4 regions of the Levilactobacillus sp. FUA 3915 genome follow, and region 2 is predicted to be linked to each of the others. Evidence: predicted binding sites of a transcription regulator. Region 2 holds the regulator's gene; each other region holds the start of a gene.
The links. The regulator LexA, encoded in region 2, represses DNA repair genes until DNA is damaged. The targets are predictions, from matches to a motif close to CNAACANNTGTTNG.

Region 1: parE (DNA topoisomerase IV subunit B) is a predicted target of LexA. The motif match lies at 1,578-1,591, and genes of this name have one in related genera.
Region 3: recX (recombination regulator RecX) is a predicted target of LexA. The motif match lies at 2,940-2,953, and genes of this name have one in related genera.
Region 4: ruvA (Holliday junction branch migration protein RuvA) is a predicted target of LexA. The motif match lies at 1,940-1,953, and genes of this name have one in related genera.

The regions. Positions count from the first base shown of each region.
Region 1 covers NZ_CP168704.1:2,731,566-2,735,430, reverse strand. The annotation lists gene parE (DNA topoisomerase IV subunit B) at 1-1,514, opposite strand, end outside; gene plsY (glycerol-3-phosphate 1-O-acyltransferase PlsY) at 1,784-2,410, shown strand; gene ACEPST_RS12625 (aldose 1-epimerase family protein) at 2,482-3,357, opposite strand; gene hslU (ATP-dependent protease ATPase subunit HslU) at 3,519-3,865, opposite strand, start outside.
Region 2 covers NZ_CP168704.1:2,575,364-2,579,228, forward strand. The annotation lists gene ACEPST_RS11885 (hypothetical protein) at 54-644, opposite strand; gene ACEPST_RS11890 (nucleoside 2-deoxyribosyltransferase) at 953-1,393, shown strand; gene lexA (transcriptional repressor LexA) at 1,465-2,094, opposite strand; gene ACEPST_RS11900 (DUF896 domain-containing protein) at 2,283-2,531, shown strand; gene ACEPST_RS11905 (YneF family protein) at 2,631-2,852, shown strand; gene ACEPST_RS11910 (ABC transporter ATP-binding protein) at 2,990-3,865, shown strand, end outside.
Region 3 covers NZ_CP168704.1:2,278,971-2,282,835, reverse strand. The annotation lists gene ACEPST_RS10595 (hypothetical protein) at 489-611, shown strand; gene ACEPST_RS10590 (serine hydrolase domain-containing protein) at 809-1,990, opposite strand; gene recX (recombination regulator RecX) at 2,034-2,834, opposite strand; gene ACEPST_RS10580 (flavodoxin) at 3,078-3,536, shown strand.
Region 4 covers NZ_CP168704.1:59,172-63,036, forward strand. The annotation lists gene ruvB (Holliday junction branch migration DNA helicase RuvB) at 12-1,034, opposite strand; gene ruvA (Holliday junction branch migration protein RuvA) at 1,056-1,661, opposite strand; gene mutL (DNA mismatch repair endonuclease MutL) at 2,381-3,865, opposite strand, start outside.

The sequences.
Region 1 (3,865 bases), 160 kb from region 2:
GCATCGGTCATGATAATGATTTTGTCGTAGTTGGCGTCTTCGATGTTAAATTCAGTCCCGACCCCAGCACCAATGGTGTAGATCATGGTACTGATTTCTTCATTTTTCATGATGTCTGGCAGCTTGGCCTTTTCCGTGTTCAAGACTTTTCCCCGTAAAGGCAGAATGGCTTGGAACTTTCGGTTACGCCCCTGCTTAGCAGACCCACCGGCGGAATCCCCTTCGACCAGGAACAGTTCGTTCTTGGCAGAATTCTTGGATTGCGCGGGGGTCAGCTTCCCTGACAACAGGCGTTCGTGTTTCTTGTGACGCTTGCCGTTACGGCTCTCATCACGGGCCTTACGGGCGGCTTCTCTGGCAGAACGGGCCTGGGTCGACTTCTTGATCAGCATCTTCCCAAAATCCCCGTTTTCCATCAGGTAGTAGCCCAGCTGCTCACTGATGACGCTGTCTACGATGGTCCGAGCTTCTGGCGTCCCGAGTTTTTCCTTCGTTTGGCCTTCAAATTGTAACAGGTTTTCGGGCACACGTAAGGAAATCACGGCGGACAGCCCTTCACGGACGTCGGTCCCTTCGAGGTTCTTGTCGCGGTCCTTCAGGAGACCGGTCTTCCGGGCGTATTCGTTAAAGGCCTTGGTCCAGCCACTCCGCATACCGGCTTCGTGGGTCCCGCCATCCTTGGTCCGGACGTTGTTGACGAACGATAACAGGTTTTCCGTGTAGCCGTCGTTGTACTGGGCAGCGACCTCGACTTCAATGCCATCCTTCTTGCCGTCAAAGTACATGACGTCGCCCAGGGTGTCCTTGTCTTCGTTAAGGTAGCCGACAAACTCTTTGATACCGTCTTCAAAATGGTATTCCTCGGCCCGTTCTTGGCCTTCGCGTTCGTCGGTCAGGGTAATCTTGACGCCCTTGAGTAGGAACGCGGATTCCCGGAGCCGTTCGGACAGGGTCCCGAAGTTATAAACGGTTGTGGTGAAAATCTCTTTGTCTGGTTTGAAATCAATCGTGGTCCCGTTGTGGGCGCGTGTGTTGCCCAGTTTCTTCAGGGTGCCTTGTGGATGGCCCCCCTTAGCAAATTTTTCTTGGTAACGCACGCCATCACGGACAATGGTGACCGTCAGCGCACTGGAGAGGGCGTTCACAACGGAAGCCCCGACCCCATGCAGCCCACCGGACGTCTTGTAACCGCCCTGGCCGAATTTACCCCCGGCATGTAGGACGGTCAGAATAACTTCTGGCGTTGGAATCCCGGACGCGTGCATACCTACGGGCATACCCCGGCCGTGATCGACGACGGTAATGCTGTTATCCTGGTGAATCGTCACGTTAATTTCCTTACCGTAACCAGCCAACGCTTCATCGACGGCGTTATCTACGATTTCGTAGACCAAGTGGTGTAAGCCACGGCCGTCGGTTGACCCGATATACATACCAGGACGTTTACGAACAGCTTCCAACCCCTCCAACACTTGGATGGAGGAATCGTCATATTTTGCTTTTGCTTTCGCCATGCGTAAATCCCCTTTACTTTTACTTTTGTCTAAAAAATGGCATACCTACATTTTACCCTAATGCGAACGTATGTTCAAATAAACTGGTCAAACGCCCACGGGTAGGTATCCAGTAACTTCATAATCATACCACAGGAAGCCAAAATCTGGCTAGACTTCTCGAGATAATTGGCGTTCTCGTGAAAACATGCTAAAATATAGTCCAGCTTATCTGCGGCGAGTCCCAGCTATGGCGGCTCCCGTTGCAAGAAAGAGCGGAGGAATAACTTGTGAAATTAATTGGTTTACTCATCGTGGCCTACCTGCTGGGGGCCATTCCCAACGGCGTCTGGGTCGGCAAGGCCTTTTTCCAGACGGATATTCGGCAGTCGGGCTCCGGCAATATTGGCACGACGAACACGTACCGGGTCCTCGGACCCTACGCCGGCACCGCGGTCATGGTGTTAGACATTGCGAAGGGCTCTGTGGCCACGCTACTCCCCACCCTGTTCCACGTGACGACCTTTCTGGGAACGGCAACCCCCTTATTATTCGGACTGTTCGCGATTCTCGGGCACACCGTCTCCATCTTTGATCATTTCAAGGGTGGCAAGGCCGTGGCCACTTCAGCGGGGATGCTCCTGGCCTATAACCCCATCATGTTCGTGATTGCGGCGGGCTTGTGGGTCAGCCTGATCTACTGGACCAGCATGGTCAGCCTGGCCAGCATGATTGCCTTTAGCCTGATCACGCTGATTTCGCTGGCGTTTCAGGATTGGTATCTCACTGGCATTGCCTTGGTCTTAACAATCTTCGTGTTCTACCGGCACCGGACAAACATCAAACGCATCAAGGCCGGCACGGAATCCCTGGTTCCCTTTGGCCACGGCTATCATAAGCGGCAAGCCGAAAAGTAATTTAGCACTTATTTATTGAGAAATATAACGGGCTCTCACCGACAATCGTCGCTGGGAGCCCGTTTTTTCGTTTAAAAATAAGTGATTTGATAAGCCGCTTGGAAACTTTCGTGAGCAGCCAGGTGGTGAATGGCGACCTTGGTTTCTAAATCACCGGTAGCTTGCACGTCGTCGGCTAACCCCCACCAGGGCTCGAAGCAGACGAATGGCGCTTGCTTCGGGTACGGAGACCAGATACCGACGTAAGGGGCGGCTAAGGTCAAGGCAACCCCGTGGTCGTTCACGTGACTGCTTAACATCAGCGTCGTCTCGTGGTTGTTGAGCGTTAAGACCTTGGCATCGTGGTCGAAGAGGTCGTGGTCCAAAGCCATGGGTTTCGTCAGATCCATGGGAACGCTGTGCTGGGTATCGCTGTAGGGGCCCACCAGAGGCACACGTTGGTACACCTGCTTGGGTGAGACCGTGACCTGGTAGTCCGTGAAATCAGCGGTAGGGTCGCCTAACGGTACGTTAAAGCCGGGATGCGCTCCCAGGGAGAACGTTAACGGCGTGTCGGCGGGATTGTCCACGGTCGCCGCAAAGCTTAACTGGTGGGCTACCAGGGTGTACTGCACGGTCAGACTAAAGTCTGTGGGAAACAGTTCCTTGGTCTGGTCGTCGGCTGTCAGCCGCAGAACCACGTGGTCGTCAGCCTGTTCGACGACGGTGAATTCGCGGTCACGAGCAAAACCGTGTTGCGTCATGTGATAGGTCTCACCGTCAAGCCGGTACTGATTGTCCTGCAACCGGCCAACGATGGGAAATAAAATTGGCGCGTGGCGGCCCCAGTAGGTCTTATCCGCCTGCCACATGTACTCCAGGTGGCTCTCGTTGTCCTGCACGCTGGTCAGTTCGGCCCCGAGCGGGTTGATTTTAACCGTTAAGAAATCATTTTTTAGTGTAAGCATTGTCGCACAACCTCCAACTAACTTGTCTTTCTTTAATCATGGACCAAATTGGCCTAGTTGTCTAGTCCAATCTTCACTTTTTGGGAAACGCTTTCGTCAAGGGCCCTGCCAGTTCCGGTGGACACAAAAAGACCCAGACAGTTGTCTGAGCCCTTGCGTGTTTAGAGAATGTAACGGGACAAGTCCTTGTTTTCCACGATGTCCCCAATCTTATCGTTGACGTAGTTTTCGGTGATGGTCACATCGCCTGAGCCCATGTCTGGCCCTTCGTAGAGCAGGTCTTCCAGGAGCTTTTCCAGAACGGTTTGTAACCGCCGAGCGCCAATGTTTTGGTTCTCATGGTTCAGCTCGAAGGCTAGTTCAGCGATGCGTTCGATGGCTTCCATGGTAAACGTGACCTTGACGTTGTCGGTGCCAATCAAGGCGATATATTGCTTAATCAGCGCGTTGTTGGGTTCGGTCAGAATCCGAACGAAGTCGGCCTTGCTCAGGTCGTTTAATTCAACCC
Region 2 (3,865 bases):
AATCAACGCTTTTCTTGTGGGGTGTTCAGTTGTGAGTAGCCGAGCCGATGGCACTATTCAAAAATATTCTTCGTTACATACCCGTCCTTAAACACCAGCACGGGGGATTGATCACCAACGCGCATGACCAGCTGGTAACCGGGACCGAGGGCCTTCTTGAGCGATTGGCTGGTCTTGGTAAAGTTGTCGACGAACTTCGGCCACTTGGCGGCCTTGGCCTGACTCGGGTCGGCCTTTAAGCCCTTAATAGTTTTCTTGAGACTCTTGTTGGTGATAGTCAACGTGTAGGTCTTGCTGGCGTGATCGAAGGTAACGGTGCCTAGCTTGACTAGGGACTTGGCCAACTGCGTCTTGACTTGTTTTTCGTTGTCGGCGCGGGTAGCCGTCTTGTCGCTCGTGGCGAAGGCTTGCCCGGATTGCGAGCTTAGTGATGATGATTGCTTACTGGTCTGAGTCGCCTTGTCGTGAGTCGAGGACGCTGACCAGAAGGGCAACTGGGTGATTGCGCCCACGGTGACCAGAACGGTGATGACCAGGACGATGATGGAACTGCGCTTGGATTCCCCCCGACGACTAGCATTGACGACGGAAAACGCGGTGATGATAATGAAGATGACCCCCAAAATAGTAATACCTAAAAACATGATGGACCCCTCCGTAGGTTAGGGCGGTTTAGGCTGATGCGACCGCCGTTTAATTAGTCTCAGTATAGCATGAATCAATTAGAGAATGAAACAACTGCACTAAGGTGGGAGACCTTGACTGGGTCAGTGACAGTATTAAGGGTCAAAAGGTTCGTGAAAAAAGGTTTAAAGTCGAATAATTAGAACTGACAAATGATTAAAATCCGGATTGTGTGAATTATAACCGAATATTAATCAAAAAATAGTCGCCAAGAGTTAACATTTCCGGTATAATTAATCGTAATAAAGAGAGAAATGAGGAGATTAGAGTGACGAACGTTTATTTAGCAGGTCCCTTCTTTGATGACGAACAAATTTCCCGGATTGAACGCGCGGAAAAGGCCTTGGCTGCCAATCCCCGGGTCGCCAATGTCTTTAGTCCCCGTTTGAGTGAGATTCCTGGTTTAGAAATGGGCACGGCCGAGTGGGCCACCCAAACCTTCCAAATGGATGTCCACCAGATTGACGAGGCCGACGTTGTGGTGGCCCTGGTCGATTTCGTGGATGATCAGGTGGATTCTGGTACCGCCTTTGAAATTGGCTATGCCTTCCACAGTAAGAAACCGGTAGTCGTTCTCCATGAAAAGGATACCATTTTAAACCTGATGCTGGCGGAAGGGCTACATGCCTACTTACGCGAAGCCGAAGCGCTGGCCGCCTATGACTTTGCGACGCTTCCCGAAAGTCACTATCAAGGGAAAGTCATCTAGTCTTGCATTAACGATGAATGAAAAAATCACCCGCCACATTTGCTGTGGCGGGTGATTTTGATTGTCCCTTGTTAGTGAACGTCGTCGCGGAAGAGACCCACAACGCGGCCTAAAATGCTAACGTGATTCAAGATGATGGGCGCCATGGTATCATTTTCGGGTTGTAACCGGAAATGGTCGGCTTCCTTAAAGAATCGCTTGCAAGTGGCTTCGTTTTCCTCGGTCATGGCGATGACAATGTCACCGTTGTCCGCGGATTGTTGCCGACGGACAATGACTTGGTCACCGTTTAAAATGCCGATGTTGATCATACTTTCGCCGCGAATCGTCAACATGAAGAGTTGATCGTCGTCGTTTTCAAATTCTGGGGGAACTGGGAAGTAGTCCGTGGCTTCCTGAACGGCCAGAATCGGTTCGCCGGCGGTAACGGTGCCTAAGACTGGAATTCGGGTCTGTTCCTCGTGGACGCCTAGTTCTTCCAAACCAGCGGGCGTGACTTCTAGTGCCCGGGGCTTAGTGGGGTCCTTGACCAGCAAGCCCTTTTTTTCCAGGCGGGCGATGTGGCCATGAACCGTAGAGGTTGAAGAGAGCGATACGGCTTCACCAATCTCCCGGACGGTTGGCGGATACCCTTTTTCATTGACTCGTTCCCAAATGAAGCGGAGAACGGCGATTTGTTTGCTTTCAGAAGCTTTACTCATTTTTTCTGCCACCTCGTTCGTCATTCGTAGTATAGTTTAGTGTTAGTGTAGCATACAGACCGAACATTTTCAAACAGATGTTCGGGTAAATAAGTTGAAATCTAAAATTAACCCTGATATGATAGACCCTGACTTGAAAAAGCGGGGTTAATACCCACAAAAATACTGAAATTAAAGGAGGGTCGTTCATGGCAGACACGACAATGGACACCTTGCTGGCCCGGATCAACGAGCTGGCACACAAGAACAAGGCTGAAGGCTTGACCGAGGCCGAAAAGAGCGAACGCGCTGACTTACGCCAACAATACCTGAAGTTATTCAAGCAGAGTTTCCGGAGCCAAGTTGAAATGCTGCAGGTCTACAACAAGGATGGTAAGGAAGTTACCCCTGAAAAGGTCCGGCAGATTCAACGGAACAAAGGTTTACGTGACGATTAAGGAAAGAAGCGAGTCCTTTTTGGGATTCGCTCTTTTAATTTCCCTTAAGTTTGTGTAGAATTGTTAAATGAATGACTTCATCAAAGGAGGGGAACGAACTTGGCAACTTGGATCTGGATCTTAATCGTGATCGTCGTCGGCCTGGCCTGCGCAGCGGGTGGCTTTTTCGGCGCACGGAAGTACATGGAAAACTATCTGAAAGACAATCCACCAATTAACGAAGACCAATTACGGGCAATGATGTTGCAAATGGGGCAAAAGCCTTCACAACGAAAGCTTCATCAAATGATGAACGCGATGCAACAAAACGCTAAAAAATAAATTGGCTTTATTGAGACTCGCTTCCAGCTTATTTCCTGGAGGCGAGTCTTTTTGATTGTATTTTATGAAAATTCCAGTAAAATGATAAAGTCTGTGCTATATTTTAATCATATTCTAATTTTTAAGGAGGGATGTTCGTGAGTATCTTTCGCAAATTATCCTGGTACTTTCGTCTGGAATGGCGACGGTATCTGATAGGGGTCATTGGCCTCTTGTTGACGGCTATCATTGCCATCGTGCCCCCTCGCATCATCGGGAACATGGTGGATGGCATTCACGGGCAGACCATGACGAGCCATTTATTGCTGCTTGATCTGCTGTTCGTGACGCTAGCAGCGCTGGCCCAGTACGGGACCCGATACATCTGGCGCAATGCCATTTGGGGTGGGGCTGCGCGACTCGAACAACTGCTGCGGAATCGACTCTTTGGGCACTTTATGAAAATGGACCGGGTCTTCTACCAGAAGTACCGGACCGGGGACTTGATGGCCCACGCCACCAACGACCTGGAAGCCATTCAACGGGTGGCCGGTGGGGGGATTCTCCAGTTTGCCGATGCTATTATTACGGGGGGCACCACGCTGATTGCCATGATGGCCTTAATTGATTGGCGGCTGACTCTCTTAGCCATTATTCCATTCCCCCTGTTGGCGGTCGTTTCCTGGTACCTGGGACAAAAGATTCACCGAGCCTTTGGTGAATCCCAAGCAGCCTTTTCTCGGCTGAACAACAAGGCCCAGGAAAGTATCAGCGGCATCAAGGTCATTAAGGCCTTGGGCCAAGACGATGCGGACGTGGCGGACTTCGATGCCCAAGTTGACCGGACCATTGGGATTAATCGCCGGGTTAACCGGTTGGATTCCATGTTTGACCCAGCCATCACGTTGATCATCTCGATTTCCTACGTGGCAACGATTGTCCTTGGAGGACTGTTTGTCACCCACAACATCATTACCATTGGGAACCTGGTGTCCTTTATCAGCTATCTGGCCATGATGATCTGGCCGATGTTT
Region 3 (3,865 bases), 300 kb from region 2:
TCAACTGGATTAGGGCTAACCGCACCGCCTCCGGGCTGGTGAAAATTGGGCCTGGTCGCTTCCGTTCCCGGCGGCGTGCTCAAGGTGCCCTGCTGTGGGGCCGGTTACAGCCTGAAAAACGGGCTTCCACCTCAACTTTGAGCCTGAGAATCGGTCTCAAAGGTTGTCCCATGCTCTAAGCTGAGAAAAATCGCTCAGCTAAGACCATCGACACAGCCGGGCACCTTGGCGCGCCTCTGGTCACTTCCACGACCGGCCCAGTTTTCCCAGCCCTGCGGCTAACACTTGTTCAACCCAGCCATATTGTTTTCTCGTCGGTTTTTATTCTGTTTTATCACTCACTAAAACAGCCAGTTGTGTCAGGTAGACTCTGATTATATTTTTCACCAGCCCATACGCTGCCAACCCATCCCTCTCACCAAACAACGCTATACTAATACCAATCAGAAACTAGCACCACCCAACTCACACGAATGAGGTGACCACTTTTGGCTCAAGCTCCCCTAAGTACCTTTGAACCGATGATTCCGCAAGTCGCTGAACTGTTGGCCGACGACTCTCAGTTAGCTGACTTCTTTCAGTCGTTGACCGTGGGCTATCGGCGCGAGTGAGCGCGCTACATCTTTGGCGCCAAAGCCGAGGACACGAAGCAACGCCACATCGCGGACATGCGCAAGATTCTCGCCGCTGGTTATAAATCCAAGCGAACGTATGGCAGTCGGCCTAAGTCTTAACGATTGCCGACACGACGTCAAAGGACCCGACTTCCCACATTTTGGGTAGCCAGGTCCTTTTTGGTTACATTCATTTAATGATTCAATTGCCCCGCCTCTAAGAGATTCCAAATCTGAATAGCTGGCGTTTGGGACAGCTGGTTCGCCCGGTAGTAGTTACTCAGGAGAATTACGCCGTCCTCGCCGTCCTTGCTGACAAGAGCCGTGGCCTCGTACCCGTAGGCCAGGCCGTGAACTCGGATGTACCCGGGGTAAACGTAGGCGCCTCCCCCGTACATCGAGGCCGTTCCCGGCGCCAGCAAGACGTTGACGTCGCTGGCCGGATATAACTTGCCCAGTAACATGTTCCGCTCACCGACGAAGAGGTCGTGGGCCGACATGTAGACCTGGCCCGTCCCAAACTGGTAGAACATGGATGCCCGGGATTCGGGGTACTTGGCGTCGTAATTGGTATCGACGTCCGCCTGGTTATTGTTTTGATACCCCTGAGAAAAGGCACGACGGTGGGCCATCTTGAACACGAACCCCGTGTGCGTTAGGTTCCACGGTTCAATAATATTTTCCGTGAAGTATTGGCGGTAGCTTTCCCCAGTGACTTGCTGGATAATTCCCGCCAGTAGCATAAAGTTGACCGGTGAATAGTTCCATTTGCCAATATCTCGCGGTTGACTAATGATGTTGGACAAAATGAATTTGATCATGCCATTTTCCGAATTCAGGGTATCCGGAAAGGCTTCCAGTGTCAGCCCACTCTTCATGTCCAGCATGTCACGTAACGTGATACGCTTGGACCCCCTGATTTGTGGATAGTACTTGGACAGCGGATCCGTCAGCGAGAGTTTCTGTGCCGCAGCTAATTTCATGATCAGACCGGCCGTAAACGACTTCTGGACGGATGCCAACTGGTACACGCTGTTGACGCCGTTCTTTTTCTGCTCGCTGGCATCCGCGTAACCCATCCCCTGCTGGTAGATGATTTTGTCGCCGTGCATCACGAGGGCCGTCCCCACGAACCGGTTCGCCCGTAAAATGGCGTCGATCTCTCGCGTGGCCGCCGTCTGCTTGGGTGCCGTCTTTTTCTTGGCCGGCTTCTTTGGTTGTGGCTTGGGCTTCGGCTTAACCACCGAAGAACTACTGCTAACGGCCGCGGGCTGTGGATGTGTCTCCGCCAGCCCATTGAACCACCACGCGAGGCCACCCCCAATTCCCAAAACCATGCCAAATGCCACCAAGGCCCCTAAAGTCTTCTTGTGCATCTCAACATCCCCTTACTCCACTTGCTTGGTTGTTGCCAAAAAACTACTCGGCCGATTCCCCTAAATCAGCCAGCCACTGACTAATGTCGTCGAGCTGAAAGCCTTTGCGATACAAGACCTGTTTGGTTTTATACTTGCGTTCCGATGGACTGAGCGTCCGGTAACGGTGCCAGACCTTTTCACCCTGTTTGACCAACAGCTCATGTTGCTGGTCAACGTCTGGCGTTAGATCAAGCGATTCCAGCATTTGCCCAATCTCATCGTTGTTAAACCCACGACTCATCAGCCCCTGGCGAATCTTCTGTTGCTGGGTACCGAAGGCTTGGCGATGATACCGTTTCGCCAGCTTCTGGGCCACGGCCGTCCCCACGGTCAAGCGGTCCTCTGGTGTATACAAGAGTAAGGCATCGTCGATCAGCTTTTCGCCGACCCCTTTTTGTCGTAAATGTTGGCGAATCACGCGGGGACCCTTGTCACCCGTGTGCATCATGGTCCGCACGTAGCTCGCCGCGTAATGAGCATCGTCTAGTAAATGCAGTTCGCGTAATTTTTTAAACGTCGCGTCAATCGTGGCTTCCGGAATCTCCAAGGTGACCAGCTTGTCGTGCACTTCTTTTTCCGTGCGTAGCTGATTCGACAGATAATCCAGCGCCCGATTGTAAGCCTTGGACACGTTATCGGCATCCACCAGCTGAGATTTTAACTCCTGGTCAACTTCCATGCCCTTGAACAAACGGAAGTCGATCAGCACACTTTCACTCACCGGAAACGCGTACGCACCGTCAATATAAACATTATAACGGCCGCTACGCTTTTGGGCCTCAATCATGGTAATGACGGCCATTAACCCTCACATCCTTCTCTCAATTTCAGAAACATTTTGCTGTTCTTGGCATTATTTTACCAGTTCACCGGGGGGTGTGGGAAGCAGAGCGACAGATTTGTTAGTCAATCATCTTTTCGCGCCGCCCACGATTGGCCGCCACAACGATTCCTAGTCACCATCGCGGCGACCTGCTATAATTGGGACAACTTGCTGGCGGTCCCAATCGACTGACCAGCCAATCAAAACTAAGGAGTGAGCGCTTTGGTAACAGCACAAGTGGTCTTTGCCACCATCACCGGCAATAACGAAGACGTTGCGGACATCGTCACGGAAAAATTGGAAGACCTGGGATGTCAGGTCACCGAGACTGAGATTTCGCAAACGGACGCCGCCGAATTTGAAAATGTCGACATCTGTGTGGTCTGTGCCTACACCTACGACGAGGGCTCCCTCCCCGATGAAGGCATGGACTTCTACGAGGACCTCCAAGCCATCGACCTGACCGATAAAATTTACGGCGTGGCTGGTTCCGGTGACACCTTCTATGGCGAATACTACAACACCACGGTGGATCACTTTGATGCCACCTTCCAGAAGACTGGCGCCATTCGCGGTGCAGCTCCCGTTAAAATTAACTTGGCACCGGACCAGGCGGCCATCGACCAGCTCGACGCCATGGCCCAACAGCTCGTGGACACCTACCACGCTAAACATACCTAAAACTGATTGGTACTTTCGTTCCCGGCGGCGGGCTCAAGGTGCCCTGCTGTGGGGCCGGTTCCAGCCAAAGGACGGGCTTCCACCTCACCTTTGAGCCTGGAGTGCGGTCTCAAAGGTTGTCCCATGCTCTAAGCTGAGAAAAATCACTCAGCTAAGACCATCGACACAGCTGGTCACCTTGGCCCGCCTCTGGTCACTGACGTTGGCAGTATTTAGCGGTTGTCGTGACCTTCACGAGTTGCCGGCCATCGCTTTAATCTCCATCAACGTCCAAATATTCATCTCATAACGCACAAATAAAGCCTCCTACCGACAAAATTGTTGGTAGG
Region 4 (3,865 bases), 510 kb from region 2:
CGGTCAGACGCTTAACCATTTTCCTGTTGTGGGAATTGACGGCCGAGGTGTTCATACCCCGCCGGCGTGACGACCCGTCCCCGGGCTGTGCGTTTCAAATACCCGCGCTGCAGGAGGTAGGGCTCGTACATGGCCGCGACAGTTTCCGTTTCCTCACCGACATTGGCCGCCAGGGTGTTCAACCCGACCGGCCCACCGTTGTAGTAATCAATCATAGTTTCCAACAGCTTGATGTCGGTGGCGTCTAGCCCGGCCGAATCCACTCGCAGTAATTTCAGCGCATGGTTCACGATGGCTAGGTCAATCTCGGTATGATTAGGCGAGACTTCGGCAAAATCCCGAATCCGTTTCAACAAGCGGTTCGCGATTCGGGGCGTTCCCCGCGAGCGTAACGCAATTTCGTGGGCCCCCTCAGTTGCGATGCGCGTGTTAAAAATGTCCGCCGACCGCGTCACAATTTCTTGCAGGTCTTGCGTTTGGTAGTAGGCCATGTGCTCCACGATACCAAACCGGTCCCGCAACGGTGCGGATAACAAGCCGGCCCGGGTCGTGGCCCCAATCAGCGTGAATGGTGGCAACGGGAAGTGCACCGGATGGGCGGTTGGCCCCTGCCCCACCACGATATCAATGTAGAAATCTTCCATCGCGGAGTAGAGCATTTCCTCAACAATTTTCGGCAGCCGGTGAATTTCATCAATGAAGAGAATATCGCCCGGTTGCAGTTCGTTGAGCAAGGCCACCAGGTCGCCCGGCTTTTCAATTGCCGGACCACTGGTCGTGCGGATGTGTACGCCCATTTCGTTGGCAATCACCATCGCCAAGGTCGTCTTCCCTAAACCAGGTGGCCCATACAGCAGCACGTGGTCCAAGGACTCCTCTCGTTGCTTGGCCGCCTGAATGTAGACGGACAATTCGTGTTTGATGGGGTCCTGACCGATATACTGGGTCAGGGTTTGTGGTCGCAATGATTTTTCAATCGAGTCTTCGTTATCATCCGCTGGTTCCGGTGACACGACACGTTCATCATCAGTCATGGGTCAGCCTCCTTTCAAAAACTAGGTCGTCAATAAACGTAAGCCTTCGCTCAGATAATCATTGGTTGAGTCTCCGGCAAATTTCCGCAACTGTGGCGTGATTTTCTTAACGGCAGCGGCCTTGTATCCCAGTGCTGTCAAAGCCGCAATTGCGTCATCCAATTTCGGATTCCCTTCGCCAGTCGTGACAGCTTCCGGTGTGAACAAGGCCCCATCGTCGACTGGTGCCAGGTCATCCAACTTATTCTGCAGGTCCAAGACAATCTGGCCGGCCGTCTTCTTTCCAATTCCGGGGAACTTCGTCAGGAAGCTGATATCGTTGGTCTTAATCGCCAACATCAGCCCTTGATGGTCCGGATTGGCCAGAATCGCCAGTGCACTCTTGGGCCCAATACCGTTAACGTTGATTAATTTTAGGAACAATTGTTTTTCAGCAAAATCTGCGAAACCGTAAAGAGTCTGCGCCGTGTCACTCACCGCCTGGTAGACGTAAATCGTGACCGGTGTGGTGCCAACGGCGTAGCGGTAAGGGTTAGCGGTATTGACCAGATAACCCACCCCGTTAACGTCAACGACCACGTGGTCCGGATAGACCGCCGCAATCTCGCCGTGAAGGTATTCATACATGCCAGTTAGTCTCCTTTGCGCTTGTTTCAGAGTTAACATTCAGCTAGTAAAAATGAAGTCGGGTCGACGCTTCCGTTCCCGACGGCGGGCTCAAACTGCCCTGCTGTGGGGAACGGCTCCAGCCTGAGAAAAATCACTCAGCCAAGACCACCGACACAGCTGGTCAGTTTGGCCCGCCTCTGGTCACTTACATTGGCCGAGACATTTTTACTAGCTCAAAACTGACTGATTGTTAGCCAGCCTCAAGCGTCTTATTCATCTATCTATCTATCTTTAAGAAAACATATGTTTGCTTTTTAAATTGTACCACACTTGGCTCAACTTAGACTATAGATTCTGTTCTGAGTTTTCTGACGCCAAAAAATAGAATCTAGCCCAGCAATAACTGAGCGGTTAGCCGGAGGCAGCCAACTTGAGCACCCCGTGTCAATGGTGTTAGTCGGCGTTTTTGCCGGCTTACAGCATGGGCCACCTTGGCTTTAAACGTATCTTGGGGCAAGCTCAAAAACAAAAGCCAACCGAATAGGTGGTCATTCTGGAGACAGCTAAGATTCACACCTGTGTCGGGGACCTTAGTCGGCGTCTTCAGCCGGCTTAGGTCCCGGGACGACTTTGAGATTGCGCTCTTGGCAAGCTCAAAGCGAGACTGAAGACCGCCTTTTGGCTTCAGTCGGTCCCCACAGGTGTGGACCTTAGCTGCCGGAAGAATTTAAGACCACCTATTCGCCCCAGTCGTCGCCGGAGTGGTGTGGATCCTGGATCCGTTTAAACAGCTTTTCCAAGTCCTGGTCCGTGAAATGAACCAGCACTGGCCGGCCGTGAGGACAGTTGAACGGGTTCTCCGCTGTGGCTAATTTCACCAGTAAAGCGCGCGCCTGTTGGTCGTCCAGGTGGTGATTGGCCTTGATGGCGCGTTTACAGCTCATCATGATAGCCGTCTTTTCCCGGAAGGCCGCCACGGAAATCTTGCCGTCCTTTAAGACCCAGTCAATCATTTCCTTAATGGTATCGGTCTCCTGCCCGGCCTTGAACCAGGTTGGGTGTTCATGCACGATGAAACTGTTGGGGCCAAACGACTCGAGGTTAATACCGACACTGGCTAACGTTTCCAAGTGATTGGTCAGCTCCAAGACGTCCGTCGTCGGGTAATCCAAGACGATGGGTACCAGCAATTTCTGCTCGTCATCGCTGACCTCGCCGATTGCCTGGCGGTAGAACTCGTAGTTCACCCGTTCCTGCGCAGCATGTTGGTCGACTAAATACAGGCCATCATCGGCCTCAGCCAACAGGTACGTGCCGTGGACTTGTCCCAAATAACGTAACTGGGGGAAACGTTGGGCTGGGGGTTCGGGCGCCGTCAAAGAGACTTCGGCCACCGGTTCCTCAGCGGGCGGCGTTGGCCCACCCAGGGGCGCGGCAACCCGTTCCGTTTGATATTTTTCATCAAATTCTTGGACGGCTGGCAATTGGAAATCCTGCTTGTCATGCACGACCACGGGCTCAACCGGGACCTCTTCTGGGGTGGTCAACGGTTGCGGGCCAGCGGCTGGTGTTGAGACTGGTTGTGCCGGTGTAGGTGTCGGTGCTGCACTTTCCGCCGGTTGTGGTGCTGGCTGGGTGTGGCGCGCCGACATATCATACTTGGCCGAGACGTCGTTTAACGCCATGGTCAGTTGATCCGTGGTTGCGGCTTCTCTTTTTTTCGTTGGCATTTCATCGAAGACATCCGGAATCAAATTCTCTCGGGAAAGCCGCTTGAACACGGTGTCCTGAATCAACTGCGTCAGTTCCGGCTCCTCACTGATGCGGACCTCTTGCTTGGTTGGATGCACGTTCACGTCCACCAGTAAGGGGTCCATTTTAATATCCAACACGGCCAGCGGGTAACGGCCGACCATCAGCTTGGATCCGTACCCGGCAATCAAGGCCTTACTCAGCTGAAAATTGTGGATGTACCGGCCATTTAGCAGTAGCGAAATGTACTGCCGACTGGCCCGGGTCAACTCGGGTAGGCTCACGTAACCGCTCACCTGAAAATCCGGGTTCTTGCCGTTGATGGCTACCATTTTCCGGGCGCTCTGAACGCCATAAATGCCGGCAATCACCTGTTGCAGGTCGCCCCGCCCGGCTGTCCGGGTAAGCTCACGACCGTTGTGGACCAGAGAAAACGCCACGTCGGGATAGCTTAAGGCCAGCCGGTTGAC